2 regions of the Kitasatospora sp. NPDC028961 genome follow, and region 1 is predicted to be linked to the other one. Evidence: predicted binding sites of a transcription regulator. Region 1 holds the regulator's gene; the other holds the start of a gene.
What was found. The regulator HrcA, encoded in region 1, represses chaperone genes, less so after heat shock. The targets are predictions, from matches to a motif close to TTNGCACTCNGNNNNNCNGAGTGCNAA.

Region 1 (6,899 bases):
GGCGATGGTCATCACCGCGACGTCCCGGTGGGCGACGTGCGACAGCTCGTGCGCCAGGACGCCCTCCAGTTCCTCCGGTTCCAGCCGCCGCAGCAGCCCGGTGGTGACGCAGACCACCGCGTTCTGCGGGTTGCGGCCGGTCGCGAAGGCGTTCGGCATGTCGTTGTCGGCGACCGCCACCCGGGGTTTGGGCATGTCGGCGAGGGCGCAGAGCCGGTCGACGGTGCCGTGCAGCTGGGGGTACTGCTCCGGGGTCACCCGGTGGGCGCCCATCGCCCGTTCGGTGATCTTGTCGCTGAACCAGAACTGGGCCACGAACAGCCCGCCGGAGATCAGCACGATCAGTGGCCAGGCGCCGCGCAGCAGCGCGATCAGCAGGCCGGTGAAACCCACGTACAGGAGCCCGATCACGAACATGGTCCCGACCATCCGGCCGGTCAGGCCGCGGTCCGGGGCGAAGCGGGTGGGCTGGCCCGAGGTCGACATCGCTGGTCCTCCGTTCGCCGTTCGCTATCGATGCTGCCACCCGGCCGGTCCCGCGGCATCACCCGCGCGCCGCGCGATGCGGGCAGGATCACCCCGGCGGTGCCGTTCCTGCCGTCGGACCCGGGCCTTACACTGGCAGGTACGGTTCTGGCACTCCTCTGTTCAGAGTGCCAAAGGCCGCGGTCCGCCCGGCGGACCGCACCATGCCGGAACGACACACGTCACCACGGACAACGTGCGAAGAGGGAGGTGCGTGCCCCATGGCCGGTGAGGTCCGCCAGCTCGACGAACGCAAGCTCGCCGTGCTCCGCGCCATCGTCCAGGACTACGTGGGCACCGAGGAGCCGGTCGGCTCCAAGGCTCTCGTCGAACGCCACAACCTCGGGGTCTCCCCGGCCACCGTCCGCAACGACATGGCCGCGCTGGAGGAGGACGGCTTCATCCACCAGCCGCACACCAGCGCCGGGCGGATCCCCACCGACAAGGGGTACCGCCTCTTCGTCGACCGGCTCGCCGAGGTCAAGCCGATGAGCGCGCCCGAGCGGCGGGCGATCCGGCACTTCCTGGACGGCGCGGTGGACCTGGACGACGTGGTCGCCCGGACGGTCCGGCTGCTCGCCCAGCTCACCCGGCAGGTGGCGGTGGTCCAGTACCCGTCGCTCTCCCGCTCCACGGTGCGCCACATCGAGCTGGTCGCGCTGGCTCCGGCCAAGGTCATGCTGGTCCTGATCACCAACACCGGCCGGGTCGAGCAGCGGATGGTCGACTGCCCGGGTCCGGTCGGCGAGGTGGTCCTCGCGGACCTCCGTGCCAAGATCAACACGAGGGCCGTCGGCGTGCGGCTGCCCGACGTGCCGGGGCTGCTGGACGAGCTCCCGGCGATGTTCGAGGCGGTGGACCGGCCGGCCGTCACCATCGTCCTGGCGACGCTCTTCGAGGCGCTCGCCGAGCAGAACGAGGAGCGGATCATGCTGGCCGGTACGGCCAACCTGACCCGCTTCGGCCACGACTTCCCGCTCACCATCCAGCCGGTGCTGGAGGCGCTGGAGGAGCAGGTCGTCCTGCTGCGCCTCCTGGGTGAGACGGCGGACGCCGGGATGACGGTCCGGATCGGCCGGGAGAACGCGTACGAAGGGCTCAATTCCACCTCGGTCGTCTCGGTCGGTTACGGTTCGGGCGACGAGAGCGTGGCCAAACTGGGTGTGATCGGTCCGACCCGGATGGACTATCCGGGCACAATGGGGGCGGTGCGAGCGGTGGCACGGTACGTGGGCCAGATCCTGGCCGAGTCGTAGGGAACGACCGGTGTCACACAGGTGACACCGGTACCAGTCGCAAGCACTTCTACAGGCGGAACAAGCGGAGCATTTGGTGGCCACGGACTACTACGCGGTACTCGGCGTCCGACGGGATGCGGGGCAGGACGAGATCAAGAAGGCGTTCCGGCGCCTGGCGCGCGAACTGCACCCGGACGTCAACCCCGACCCGAAGACGCAGGAGCGGTTCAAGGAGATCAACGCCGCCTACGAGGTCCTCTCCGACCCGCAGAAGCGGCAGGTCTACGACCTCGGCGGGGATCCCCTCTCGCCCAACGGCGGGGGCGCGGGCGGCTTCGGCGCGGGCGCGGCCGGGTTCGGCTTCTCCGACATCATGGACGCGTTCTTCGGCGCGGCCGCCGGTCAGCGCGGCCCGCGCTCGCGCACCCGGCGCGGCCAGGACGCCATGATCCGGCTGGAGATCACCCTGGAGGAGGCCGCGTTCGGCACCACCAAGGAACTCCAGGTCGACACCGCCGTCACCTGCACCACGTGCAGCGGCGAGGGCGCCGCCCCCGGCACCTCCGCGCAGACCTGTGACATGTGTCGCGGCAAGGGCGAGGTCTCCCAGGTCACCCGGTCCTTCCTGGGCCAGGTCATGACCTCCCGGCCCTGCCCGCAGTGCCAGGGCTTCGGCACCGTCGTGCCGACCCCGTGCCCGGAGTGCGCCGGCGACGGCCGCGTGCGGGCCCGCCGCACCCTGACCGTGAAGATCCCGGCCGGTGTCGACAACGGCACCCGGATCCAGCTGGCCGGCGAGGGCGAGGTCGGCCCCGGCGGCGGCCCGGCCGGCGACCTCTACGTCGAGATCGCCGAGAGCACCCACCCGACCTTCCAGCGCCGCGGCGACGACCTGCACTGCACGGTCACCATCCCGATGACGGCCGCCTCGCTCGGCACCCAGGTGCCGCTGCAGACCCTGGACGGGCTGGAGGAGGTCGACATCCGGCCCGGCACCCAGTCCGGCCAGTCGATCCCGCTGCACGCCCGCGGCATCACCCATCTGCGCGGCGGCGGCCGGGGCGACTTGATAGTGCACGTCGAGGTGCAGACGCCCACCAAGCTCGACCCCGAGCAGGAGGACCTGCTGCGCCGGCTCGCGGTGCTGCGCGGCGAGGAGCGGCCCTCCGGGCAGTTCGCGCCGGGCCAGCAGGGGCTGTTCTCCCGGCTGAAGGACGCCTTCAACGGCCGCTGACCGTACCGGCGCCCGGTGCCCCGCTCCCGGCGGGTCACCGGGCGCCGTCGTTCCCCCGTCCGTCCCCCCACCCCCACTCCAGGAACCGCCATGACCGCGCCCGTGTTCATCGTCGAGACCGCGCAGCTCGCCTCCGCCGCCCCCGGTGCGGTGGTCCGGCTGGACGGCCCGGAGGGGCGGCACGCGGCCGCCGTGAAGCGGCTGGAGCCGGGCGAGGCGGTGACCCTGGCCGACGGGCTCGGCCTGGGCGCCGACGGCACCGTCACGGCCGTGCACGGCAAGGACGCCGTCGAGGTGACGCTCGCCGCGGTCCGCCGGGAGGCCGAGCCGGCGCCGCGGATCGTCGTCGTCCAGGCGCTGCCCAAGGGCGACCGCGGCGAGCTGGCGGTGGAGACCATGACCGAGGTCGGCGTGGACGTGGTGATCCCCTGGGCCGCCTCCCGCTGCATCACCCAGTGGAAGGGCGAGCGCGGCGCCAAGGCGCTCGCCAAGTGGCGCTCCACCGCCCGCGAGGCGGGCAAGCAGTCCCGCCGGCTGCGCTTCCCCGAGGTCCGCGAACTCGCCACCACCCGCCAGCTGGCGCCCGTCCTGGCCGGGGCCGCGCTCGCCGCGGTGCTGCACGAGGACGGCGCCGAGCCGCTGGCCGGCGCCGCGCTGCCCGGCGGCGGGGACATCGTCCTGGTGGTCGGCCCCGAGGGCGGGGTCTCCCCGGAGGAGCTGGCCGCCTTCGCCGAGGCCGGTGCCAGGCCGTACCGGCTCGGGTCCTCGGTGCTGCGCACCTCGACCGCGGGAGTGGCCGCCGGCGCCCTGCTGCTGGGCCGCACCGGCCGCTGGGGCTGAGCGGGCCGGTCGCCGCACGGACCGTTCGTTCCCCGGCGGTTCGTTCCCCGGCGGTTCGTCCCCCGTAGGGGGCGGCCTGCGCGAAACCGGAGGCGCGCCGCCCCGGCGGGTGCGTAGGGTGCGGCTGTGAGCGAATCCCCGAGCACCCCTGCCGGCGCCTACCTGCGCCATCCGCACCTGCACGGTGACCTGATCACCTTCGTCGCGGAGAACGACGTCTGGCTCGCCCCGCTGGACGGTGGCCGGCCCTGGCGGCTGACGGCCGATCACGTCCCGGTCCGCCGCCCGCGCTTCTCGCCGGACGGCCGGCACATCGCCTTCGTCTCCACCCGGGACGGCGCGCCCGAGGTGCACGTCGCGCCGGTGGACGGCGGGCCGTCCCGGCGGCTGACGTACTGGGGCAGCGACCAGACGCAGCTGCAGGGCTGGACGGCCGACGGCAGCCCGGTCGCCACCACCTCCGCCGGACAGGCCACCCTGCGCCGCACCTGGGCCCACGCCGTACCGCTGGACGGCGGCGAGCCGCGGCGGCTGCCGTACGGGCCGGTCGGCGGCGTGGCGTACGAGCCGGGCGGCGACCGGGTGCTGCTGCTCTCGGCGGCCGGTGCGGAGCCCGCGCGGTGGAAGCGCTACCGGGGCGGCCGGGTCGGCAAGCTCTGGATCGGCGCCGAGCGGTTCGCCCGCGTCCACGAGGAGCTGGACGGGCACATCGAGGCGCCGCTCTGGGTCGACGCGCCCGGCGGCGCCCGGATCGCCTTCCTGGCCGACCACGAGGGCGTCGGCGAGCTCTACTCCAGCCTCCCCGACGGCAGCGGCCTGCGCCGCCACACCACCTCCCCGGAGGGCTTCTACGCCCGCGGCGCGACCAGCGACGGCACCCGGGTGATCTGGCACCGGGCCGGTGACCTCTGGCTGCTGGACGACCTCGACGGCGCCGAGCCGCGCCGGCTGGACGTCCGGCCGTCCGGCCCCCGGGCCGGCCGGCGGCCCCGCCCGGTGCCGGCCGCGCACTGGCTGGAGAGCGCCGCCCCCGACCGCACCGGCCGGGCCGGCGCCGTGGTGGTGCGCGGCAGCGTGCACTGGCTGCCGCACCGGGAGGGCCCCGCCCGGGTGCTGGACGAGACGCCCGGCGTCCGGGCCCGGCGGGCCCACGTGGTGCCGGGCGAGGACGGCGCGCAGGGCGTGCTCTGGGTGACCGACGCCGACGGCGAGGACGCCGTCGAGTACGCCCCCGCCGTGCTCGGCGAGGAGCGCCGCCGGCTGGCCGGCGGACAGCTGGGCCGGGTCCGCGCGCTGGCGGTCTCGCCGGACGGCAAGCAGGCGGCGGTCGGCGCGCACGACGGCCGGGTCCTCCTGGTGTCGCTCGCCGACGGGACGGTGCACGAGCTGGACCGCAGCACGGACGGCGAGGTCAGCGGGCTGGCGTTCAGCCCGGACTCCGCCTGGCTCGCCTGGTCACGGCCGAGCCCGGGCTTCGGGGCCTGGTCGCTGCGCCAGATCGTGCTGGCCAACCTGGCCACCCGCACGGTCGGCGAGGTCACCCCGGCGCGCTTCATCGACACCTCGCCGGCCTTCACCGCCGACGGCCGCCACCTGGCCTTCCTCTCGGTGCGCAACTTCGACCCGGTCTACGACTCGCACGTCTTCGACCTGTCGTTCCCCAACGGCTGCCGCCCGTACCTGGTCACCCTGGCCGCCGACACCCCCTCCCCGTTCGGCCCGCGCCGGGCCGGGCGGCCGGCCGGCGGGGAGGACGACGAGCCCAAGGGCAAGAAGGCGGACGGCGAGGAGGGGGCGGCCGACGCCCCGCCCGCCACCCGGGTCGACCTGGACGGGATCGCCGACCGGATCATCCCCTTCCCGGTCGAGGGCGGCCGGTTCGGCGAACTGGCGGCCGCCAAGGACGGCGTGCTCTGGACGCGGATCCCGCTCACCGGCGAACTCGGCGACGACGCGGCCACCCCGGAGGACGAGCAGCCGCGCCCCACCCTGGAGCGGTTCGACCTGCGCAAGCGCCGGGTCGAGCAACTGGTCGACGGGCTCGACGAGTTCGCGGTCAGCGGCGACGGCACCCGGGTCGCCGTGCTGGACGAGGGCGAGCTGCGGATCGTCCCGGCCGACCACAAGGCGGTGGGCGACGACGACGAGATCGACGTCGACCTGCACCGGCTGCGGGTGACCGTCGACCCGGCCGCCGAGTGGCGGCAGATGTACGACGAGAACGGCCGCCTGATGCGCGACAACTTCTGGCGCCCGGACCTCGGCGGCCTGCCCTGGGCCGAGATCCTCGACCGCTACCGGCCGCTGGTGGAGCGGCTCGGCTCGCACGACGACCTGGTCGACCTGCTCTGGGAGGTGCACGGCGAGCTGGGCACCTCGCACGCCTACGTGCAGCCCTACGGCATCCACACCGAGGCCGCCCGCCGGCAGGGCAAGCTCGGCGCCGACCTGGTCAAGGACGGCGAGGTCTGGCGGATCGCCCGGATCCTGCCCGGCGAGTCCTCGGACCCGCGGGCCCGCTCGCCGCTGGCCGCGCCGGGCGCCGCCGTCCGCCCGGGCGACGCGGTGCTGGCCGTCAACGGCCGCCCGGTGGACGCGACCGCCGGCCCGGCCCCGCTGCTGGCCGGCACCGCCGGACAACCGGTCGAGCTGACCGTGGCCGGCAAGGACGGCACCGACCGCCGGTACCCGGTGGTCGTCCCGCTCGCCGACGACGAGCCGCTGCGCTACCACGACTGGGTGGCCGGGCGGCGGGCCGCCGTCCGGGAGCTGTCCGGCGGGCGGCTCGGCTACCTGCACATCCCCGACATGCAGAGCACCGGCTGGGCCCAGATCCACCGCGACCTGCGGTCGGAGATGGCCCGGGAGGGCGTGATCGTCGACATCCGGGAGAACCGCGGCGGCCACACCTCGCAGCTGGTGATCGAGAAGCTGGCCCGGCGGATCGTCGGCTGGACGGTCGCCCGCGACCTCGCCAACCCGGTGCCCTACCCCGGTGACGCGCCGCGCGGGCCGATCGTGGCGCTGGCCGACGAGTTCTCCGGCTCGGACGGCGACATCGT
Region 2 (6,899 bases), on a different contig from region 1:
GCGGTGCGTCACGGCGTCCTCGACCAGCGACACCACGGCGGCGTCCGCCACGTCCCGCGCGGTCAGGTCGGCCAGGATCAGCGCCCGCGCGTTGTGCAGGGCGGTCTCGATGTCATCAGCGGTGGCAGCCATCCGTCCATTGTCCCAAAACGGCGCCGGACACAACGCCGCACGGGCGGCTCCCCGAGGGGAACCGCCCGTGCGATCGGGAAACGACCGATCCCGGAGGGGATCAGAAGTCCATGTCACCGCCCGGCATGCCGCCGCCGGCGGCCGCGGCGGCCTTCTCCGGCTTGTCGGCGATGACGGCCTCGGTGGTGAGGAAGAGCGCCGCGATGGAGGCGGCGTTCTGCAGCGCGGAACGGGTGACCTTCGCCGGGTCGATGATGCCCTCGGCGATGAGGTCGACGTAGGTGTTGGTGGCGGCGTTCAGGCCGTGACCGGCGGGGAGGTTGCGCACCTTCTCCACCACGACACCGCCCTCGAGGCCGGCGTTGGTCGCGATCTGCTTGATCGGGGCCTCCAGCGCCACGCGGACGATGTTGGCACCGGTGGCCTCGTCGCCCTCCAGCTCCAGCTTGTCGAACACGACACCGGCCTGCAGCAGCGCGACGCCACCACCGGCGACGATGCCCTCCTCGACGGCGGCCTTCGCGTTGCGGACGGCGTCCTCGATGCGGTGCTTGCGCTCCTTGAGCTCCACCTCGGTGGCCGCGCCGGCCTTGATGACGGCCACGCCGCCGGCCAGCTTGGCGAGGCGCTCCTGGAGCTTCTCGCGGTCGTAGTCCGAGTCGCTGTTCTCGATCTCGGCACGGATCTGGTTCACGCGGCCGGCGACCTGGTCGCTGTCGCCGCCACCGTCGACGATGGTGGTCTCGTCCTTGGTGATGACCACCTTGCGGGCGGTGCCCAGCAGGTCGACGCCGGCGTTCTCCAGCTTGAGGCCGACCTCCTCGGAGATCACGGTGCCACCGGTGAGGATGGCGATGTCGCCGAGCATGGCCTTGCGGCGGTCGCCGAAGCCCGGGGCCTTGACGGCGACGGACTTGAAGGTGCCGCGGATCTTGTTCACGACCAGGGTCGACAGGGCCTCGCCCTCGACGTCCTCGGCGATGATGACGAGCGGCTTGCCGCTCTGCATGACCTTCTCCAGCAGCGGGAGCAGGTCCTTGACCGAGCCGATCTTGGAGTTGGCGATGAGGATGTACGGGTCCTCGAACGTCGCCTCCATCCGCTCCAGGTCGGTGGCGAAGTAGGCGGAGATGTAGCCCTTGTCGAAGCGCATGCCCTCGGTGAGCTCGAGCTCCAGACCGAAGGTGTTGCTCTCCTCGACGGTGATGACGCCTTCCTTGCCGACCTTGTCCATGGCCTCGGCGATGAGCTCGCCGATCTGGGTGTCGGCGGCCGAGATGGAGGCGGTGGAGGCGATCTGCTCCTTGGTCTCCACGTCCTTGGCCTGGGCCAGCAGCTGGTCCGAGACGGCCTGGACGGCCTTCTCGATACCGCGCTTCAGGGCCATCGGGTTGGCGCCGGCGGCGACGTTGCGCAGACCCTCGCGAACGAGCGCCTGGGCCAGCACGGTGGCGGTGGTGGTGCCGTCACCCGCGACGTCGTCGGTCTTCTTGGCGACCTCCTTGACGAGCTCCGCGCCGATCTTCTCGTAGGGGTCCTCGAGCTCGATCTCCTTGGCGATGGAGACACCGTCGTTGGTGATCGTGGGGGCGCCCCACTTCTTCTCCAGCACGACGTTGCGGCCCTTGGGGCCGAGCGTGACCTTCACCGCGTCGGCGAGCTGGTTCATGCCACGCTCAAGGCCGCGGCGAGCTTCCTCATCAAAGGCGATGATCTTGGCCATCAGAAGTGGTCCTCCGGGACACGGTCGACTGCTCGGACCAAGGGGTGCCCGCGACGGACGGCCCTGGTGTGCGGGGGTCCTTTCCCCTACCGCTCCCGGGGGCCTCACCGACCCAGTCCGCTGTCACTCTCACACTGTGAGTGCTAACGCCAATGATTAGCACTCCGGGTAGGCGAGTGCAAGCCCAATCGCCCAACCCGCGAGCCGCGTCCGCCCCCTGCGGCCGCCGTCGGCGAGCCCCCGACGAGCTCCCGCCGGGGCGCCGCCGGGGTGTCCGGCACCCCCGCGCCGGACGCCGCGCGGGCCCCCGCCGGACATGCCGACGGGCCCGTACGACATGTGTCGTACGGGCCCGTCGTGAAGCAAGAGGTGCACCAGCCGAATGGGCCGAGCCGAACTCCTGGGGTCGGAAAGGTCAGACCGCGGCGCGGACCATGTCCGCCTGCGGGCCCTTCTGCCCCTGAGAGATCTCGAACTCGACCCGCTGGCCCTCCTCAAGGGTGCGGTAGCCGTCCATCTGGATCGCGCTGTAGTGGACGAAGACGTCCGCACCACCGTCGACCGCGATGAAGCCGTAGCCCTTCTCCGCGTTGAACCACTTGACGGTGCCCTGAGCCATTCCGAACTCCCCTAGTGCTGTGCTGGCCCTTCACGCGCCCGCAGGTCGCGGGCCCGGGTCTGGTTTGAGGCCGGCCCGGGGAACCCCCCCTGGGCGCAGCCGTGCACGCCACAATCGTCCGCGGAGACCACCGGAAGGCCTCCGGTGAGCGGGTGATTGCGTCGACCGCGGCTGAATGTATCCGGATCGACGCCCTCTGCAACAGGGTCAACCGCTGGGAATTCCCTAGGTCCGCCAGGGGACAGGCCAGACCAAAGCGGGAGGAAATCGGCATTTCACGCCGGACATAGCGGACGAATTACTCAAATGCCTTCGAGAATTCTGACATCGGCCTGACATGTTTCACGGTCACGGCCCCGGCGCCGGTCTCAGCGGCCGGACAGACACCGGCGGTACGGGCGCGGACGGAGTTCGAGTACCGGCGCGAGGGGGGTGGGGCGGCCCTCTTCCCGGACGAGCCACACTCTACTCCCCCGGACCGCGAAATATTCCCGCCGGAATGCGGCGGGCCGCCCGCGCGTACGGAGATCGGAATTCCGTACGCACGGACGGCCCGGTCGAAAACGGGTCGGCCGAGGAAAGGCCTGGTCGGAAAGGGGCGGATCAGCAGCCGCCGGCCACCGCCGGAATGATCGAAACGCTCGCGCCGTCCTTGATCTCGGTGGCCAGGCCCTCGGCGAACCGGACGTCGTCGTCGTTGACGTAGACGTTGACGAACCGGCGCAGCTTGCCGGCGTCGTCCAGGATCCGGGCGGCGATCCCGGCGTGGTTCCGCTCCAGGTCGGCGATGACGTCGCCCAGGGTGGCGCCCTCGGCGGCCACCTCGGCGGCGCCGCCGGTGTAGGTGCGCAGGATGGTCGGGATGCGGACGGTGGCGCTCATGGGGGATCTCCTCGGGCGGTGCGGCCGGGCGGCCGGTACGGGCTGCGGGGGCTGCGGACGGGTCAGGCGGACGCGAGGCCGGCGTCGCGGAACGAGGCCAGCGTCGGGCGGATGACGGTGGTCATCCCGGAGTCGGAGACGGCGTCCAGCGTCTTCAGGCCGTCACCGGTGTTGATCGCGACGGTCTCCTTGGCCGGATCCAGCTGTCCGGTCTCGACCAGCTTCTTCAGCACGCCGACGGTCACCCCGCCCGCGGTCTCGGCGAAGATGCCCTCGGTCCGGGCCAGCAGCTTGATCGCGGCGACCACCTCGGCGTCGGTGACGTCCTCGACCGCCCCGCCGGTGCGCCGGGCGATGTCCAGCACGTAGGGGCCGTCGGCCGGGTTGCCGATCGCCAGCGACTTGGCGATGGTGTCCGGCTTGACCGGCCGGATCACGTCCTGGCCGGCCTTGAAGGCCGCCGACACCGGCGAGCAGCCCGCCGCCTGGGCGCCGAAGATCCGGTAGGGCCGGTCCTCGACCAGGCCCAGCTTGATCAGCTCCTGCAGGCCCTTGTCGATCTTCGTCAGCTGCGAGCCCGAGGCGATCGGGATGACGATCTGCTCCGGCAGCCGCCAGCCGAGCTGCTCGCAGATCTCGTACGCCAGCGTCTTGGAACCCTCGCCGTAGTACGGGCGCAGGTTGACGTTGACGAAGCCCCAGCCCTCACCGGCCGGGTCGCCGATCAGCTCCGAGCAGAAGCGGTTCACGTCGTCGTAGTTGCCCTCGATGCCGACCAGCTCGCCGCCGTAGACACCGGCCATGACGACCTTGCCCTGCTCCAGGTCGTGCGGGATGAACACGCAGGACTTGAACCCGGCCCGGGCCGCCGCCGCGCCCACCGCGCCGGCCAGGTTGCCGGTCGAGGAGCAGGAGAGGGTCGTGAAGTGGAACGCGCGGGCCGCCTCGATCGCGCAGGCGACCACCCGGTCCTTGAAGGAGTGCGTCGGGTTGCCGGAGTCGTCCTTGACGTGCAGCTGGGCGGTGAACCCGAGCTCGCGGCCCAGGTTGTCCGCCTTCACCAGCGGGGTCCACCCCGGGTTGAGGTTCGGCTTGTCGGCCACGTCGGCCGGGACGGGCAGCAGCGGGGCGTAGCGCCAGATCGACGCCGGACCGGCCTCGATCCGCTTGCGGAGCTCCTCCGCGCCCTCGCTCCCGAAGTCGTAGGCGATCTCCAGCGGCCCGAAGCACTCCAGGCAGGCGAAGCTGGGACCGAGCGGGAACCGGGTACCGCACTCCCGACAGGACAGTGCGACGGCGGGACCGAGATCAACGGTCGCGGGGGCGGCTGCGGCGGTGTCGATAGCCATGATGGCGGAGGCCTCTCTCCTCATCTTCCCCGTGACGCGGGCGCGCCACAGGCCGGAATTGGCACCTGTCCCGCCGGGGCCGGAGGCCTGCCGTGCGAGAAGGTTGCCGGGACGTCAACGGGCCGTTCCCTCAGTCCCTCTGGATGAGCTCTGTGAAGTTGTGGTCCTGCTCAGCGACGACCCCGGCGTGCGAAGGTCCGATCGCTGTACGAAGACTGTATCCGAAGGCGTCAACCCTGAACGGGACCGTCCGCCACGCGAGATGCCCCGTCCCACCCCGATCCGTCGAGGAGAGTTCCGTGCCCGCCGAACCGACACCCGCGCTCCTCCCGAAGGCGGCGTCCTGGCTGCGCCGCCGCTCCTGGAGCGCGACCGACCGCCCGGTGGGCGCCCTGCTGGCGGCCAAGCAGGCGGCGGGTCGGGCCGGCACCGTCAGCGTGGTGCTGCCCGCCCTGGACGAGGAGGCCACCGTCGGCGACATCGTCCGCACCGTGCGCCGCGAGCTGATGGAACGCCTGCCCCTCGTCGACGAACTCGTCGTCGTCGACTCCGGCTCCGTCGACGGCACCGCCGCCGCGGCCGCCGAGGCCGGCGCCCGGGTCGTCCACCGCGACGACATCCTGCCCCGGCTGCCCGCCTCCCCCGGCAAGGGTGAGGTGCTCTGGCGCTCGCTGCTGGTCACCAGCGGCGAGATCGTCTGCTTCGTCGACGCCGACCTGCGCTCCTTCGACCCCACCTTCGTCTCCGGCATCATCGGCCCGCTGCTCACCGAGCCGGACATCCAGCTGGTCAAGGCCATGTACGACCGGCCGCTCGAAGTGACGAACGGCTCCGGCTCCGGCGACGCCGCCGTGGTCCCCTCCGGCGGCGGACGGGTCACCGAGCTGGTCGCCCGCCCCCTGCTCAACCTGCACTGGCCGGAACTCGCCGGTTTCGTCCAGCCGCTCGGCGGCGAGTACGCGGCCCGCCGCTCGCTGCTCGAACGGCTGCCGTTCCCCACCGGCTACGGCGTCGAGCTCGGCCTCCTGGTGGACGCCCTGGAGCTCGCCGGCCTGGACGCCCTCGCCCAGGTGGACGTCGGCGTACGCCACCACCGCCACCAGGACAGCCAGGCACTCGGGCGGATGGCCGCCACCATCTACCGCACCGCCCTGGAACGCCTGGACCGGACCCACCGGCTGAAGGCCTCCGCCGACCTGGTCCATCCGCTGCTCACCCAGTTCACCCGGGACCCGCGCACCACGGCCGGGCCCCCGGCCGGCGGCGCCGCCATCTTCACCCCGCACACCCATGCGATCACCGCGGAGGAACGGCCCCCGATGCACACCGTCCCGGAGTACGCCGCCCACCACGGCCACCAGGCCTGACGCCGGACGGGGGTTTGCCGACCCGGGCCCACGGCAACGTACCAACCATGGGCGATCTCACGACCGAACGTTCGAGTGCGACCGGTTCCGCCACCGTACTGGTGGCCTCCAACCGGGGACCGGTGTCATTCAGTACCGCGGCCGACGGCACCCTGAGCCTGCGCCGGGGCGGCGGCGGGCTGGTGTCCGGACTCTCCGCGATCGACGACCCGCATGCCGTCTGGGTCTGCGCGGCGCTCGGCGACGCCGACCGCCGGGCCGCCCGGGAGGCCCCCGACGGCCGCCTCGACCGGGCCGGCCACGACGTCGGCGGACAGGCCGTCCGGATGCTGGACATAGACCCGGAGACCTTCGCGGCCGCCTACAACGGCGTCGCCAACTCCACCCTCTGGTTCGTCCACCACCTGCTCTACGCCACCCCGACGGCCCCCTCCTTCGGCGCGGAGTTCCGCTCCGAATGGCAGTCCTACCGCGCCTACAACGCCGCCTTCGCCGAGGCCCTCGCCGCCGAGGCCGCGCCCGGGGCCGCGGTACTGATCCAGGACTACCACCTCTCGCTGGCCCCGGCCCTGCTCCGGACCGCCCGCCCCGACCTGCGCATCGGCCACTTCTCGCACACCCCGTGGGCCCCGCCCGAGTACTTCCGGCTGCTGCCGGACGACGTCGCCGAGAGCGTCCTGACCGGCATCCTCGGCGCCGACCGGGCCGCCTTCCTGACCCGCCGCTGGGCCCTCGCCTTCGCCGACTGCTGCGCGGACGTCCTCGGCGCGGACGTCGACCGCGAGGCCCTCACCGTCACTCACGCGGGCCGCACCACCCGGCTCGGC

Region 2: groL (chaperonin GroEL) is a predicted target of HrcA. The motif match lies at 2,012-2,038, and genes of this name have one in related genera.

Annotation. Positions count from the first base shown of each region.
Region 1 is NZ_JBVHVO010000003.1:520,517-527,415, reverse strand. It holds gene htpX (zinc metalloprotease HtpX) at 1-486, opposite strand, end outside; gene hrcA (heat-inducible transcriptional repressor HrcA) at 747-1,781, shown strand; gene dnaJ (molecular chaperone DnaJ) at 1,858-2,997, shown strand; gene ACZ4UX_RS09815 (16S rRNA (uracil(1498)-N(3))-methyltransferase) at 3,088-3,837, shown strand; gene ACZ4UX_RS09810 (S41 family peptidase) at 3,964-6,899, shown strand, end outside.
Region 2 is NZ_JBVHVO010000027.1:13,760-20,658, forward strand. It holds gene ACZ4UX_RS30380 (hypothetical protein) at 1-132, opposite strand, end outside; gene groL (chaperonin GroEL) at 233-1,855, opposite strand; gene ACZ4UX_RS30390 (cold-shock protein) at 2,271-2,474, opposite strand; gene ACZ4UX_RS30395 (ubiquitin-like small modifier protein 1) at 3,078-3,356, opposite strand; gene thrC (threonine synthase) at 3,419-4,705, opposite strand; SAM riboswitch class I at 4,723-4,855, opposite strand; gene ACZ4UX_RS30405 (glucosyl-3-phosphoglycerate synthase) at 5,005-6,072, shown strand; gene ACZ4UX_RS30410 (alpha,alpha-trehalose-phosphate synthase (UDP-forming)) at 6,120-6,899, shown strand, end outside.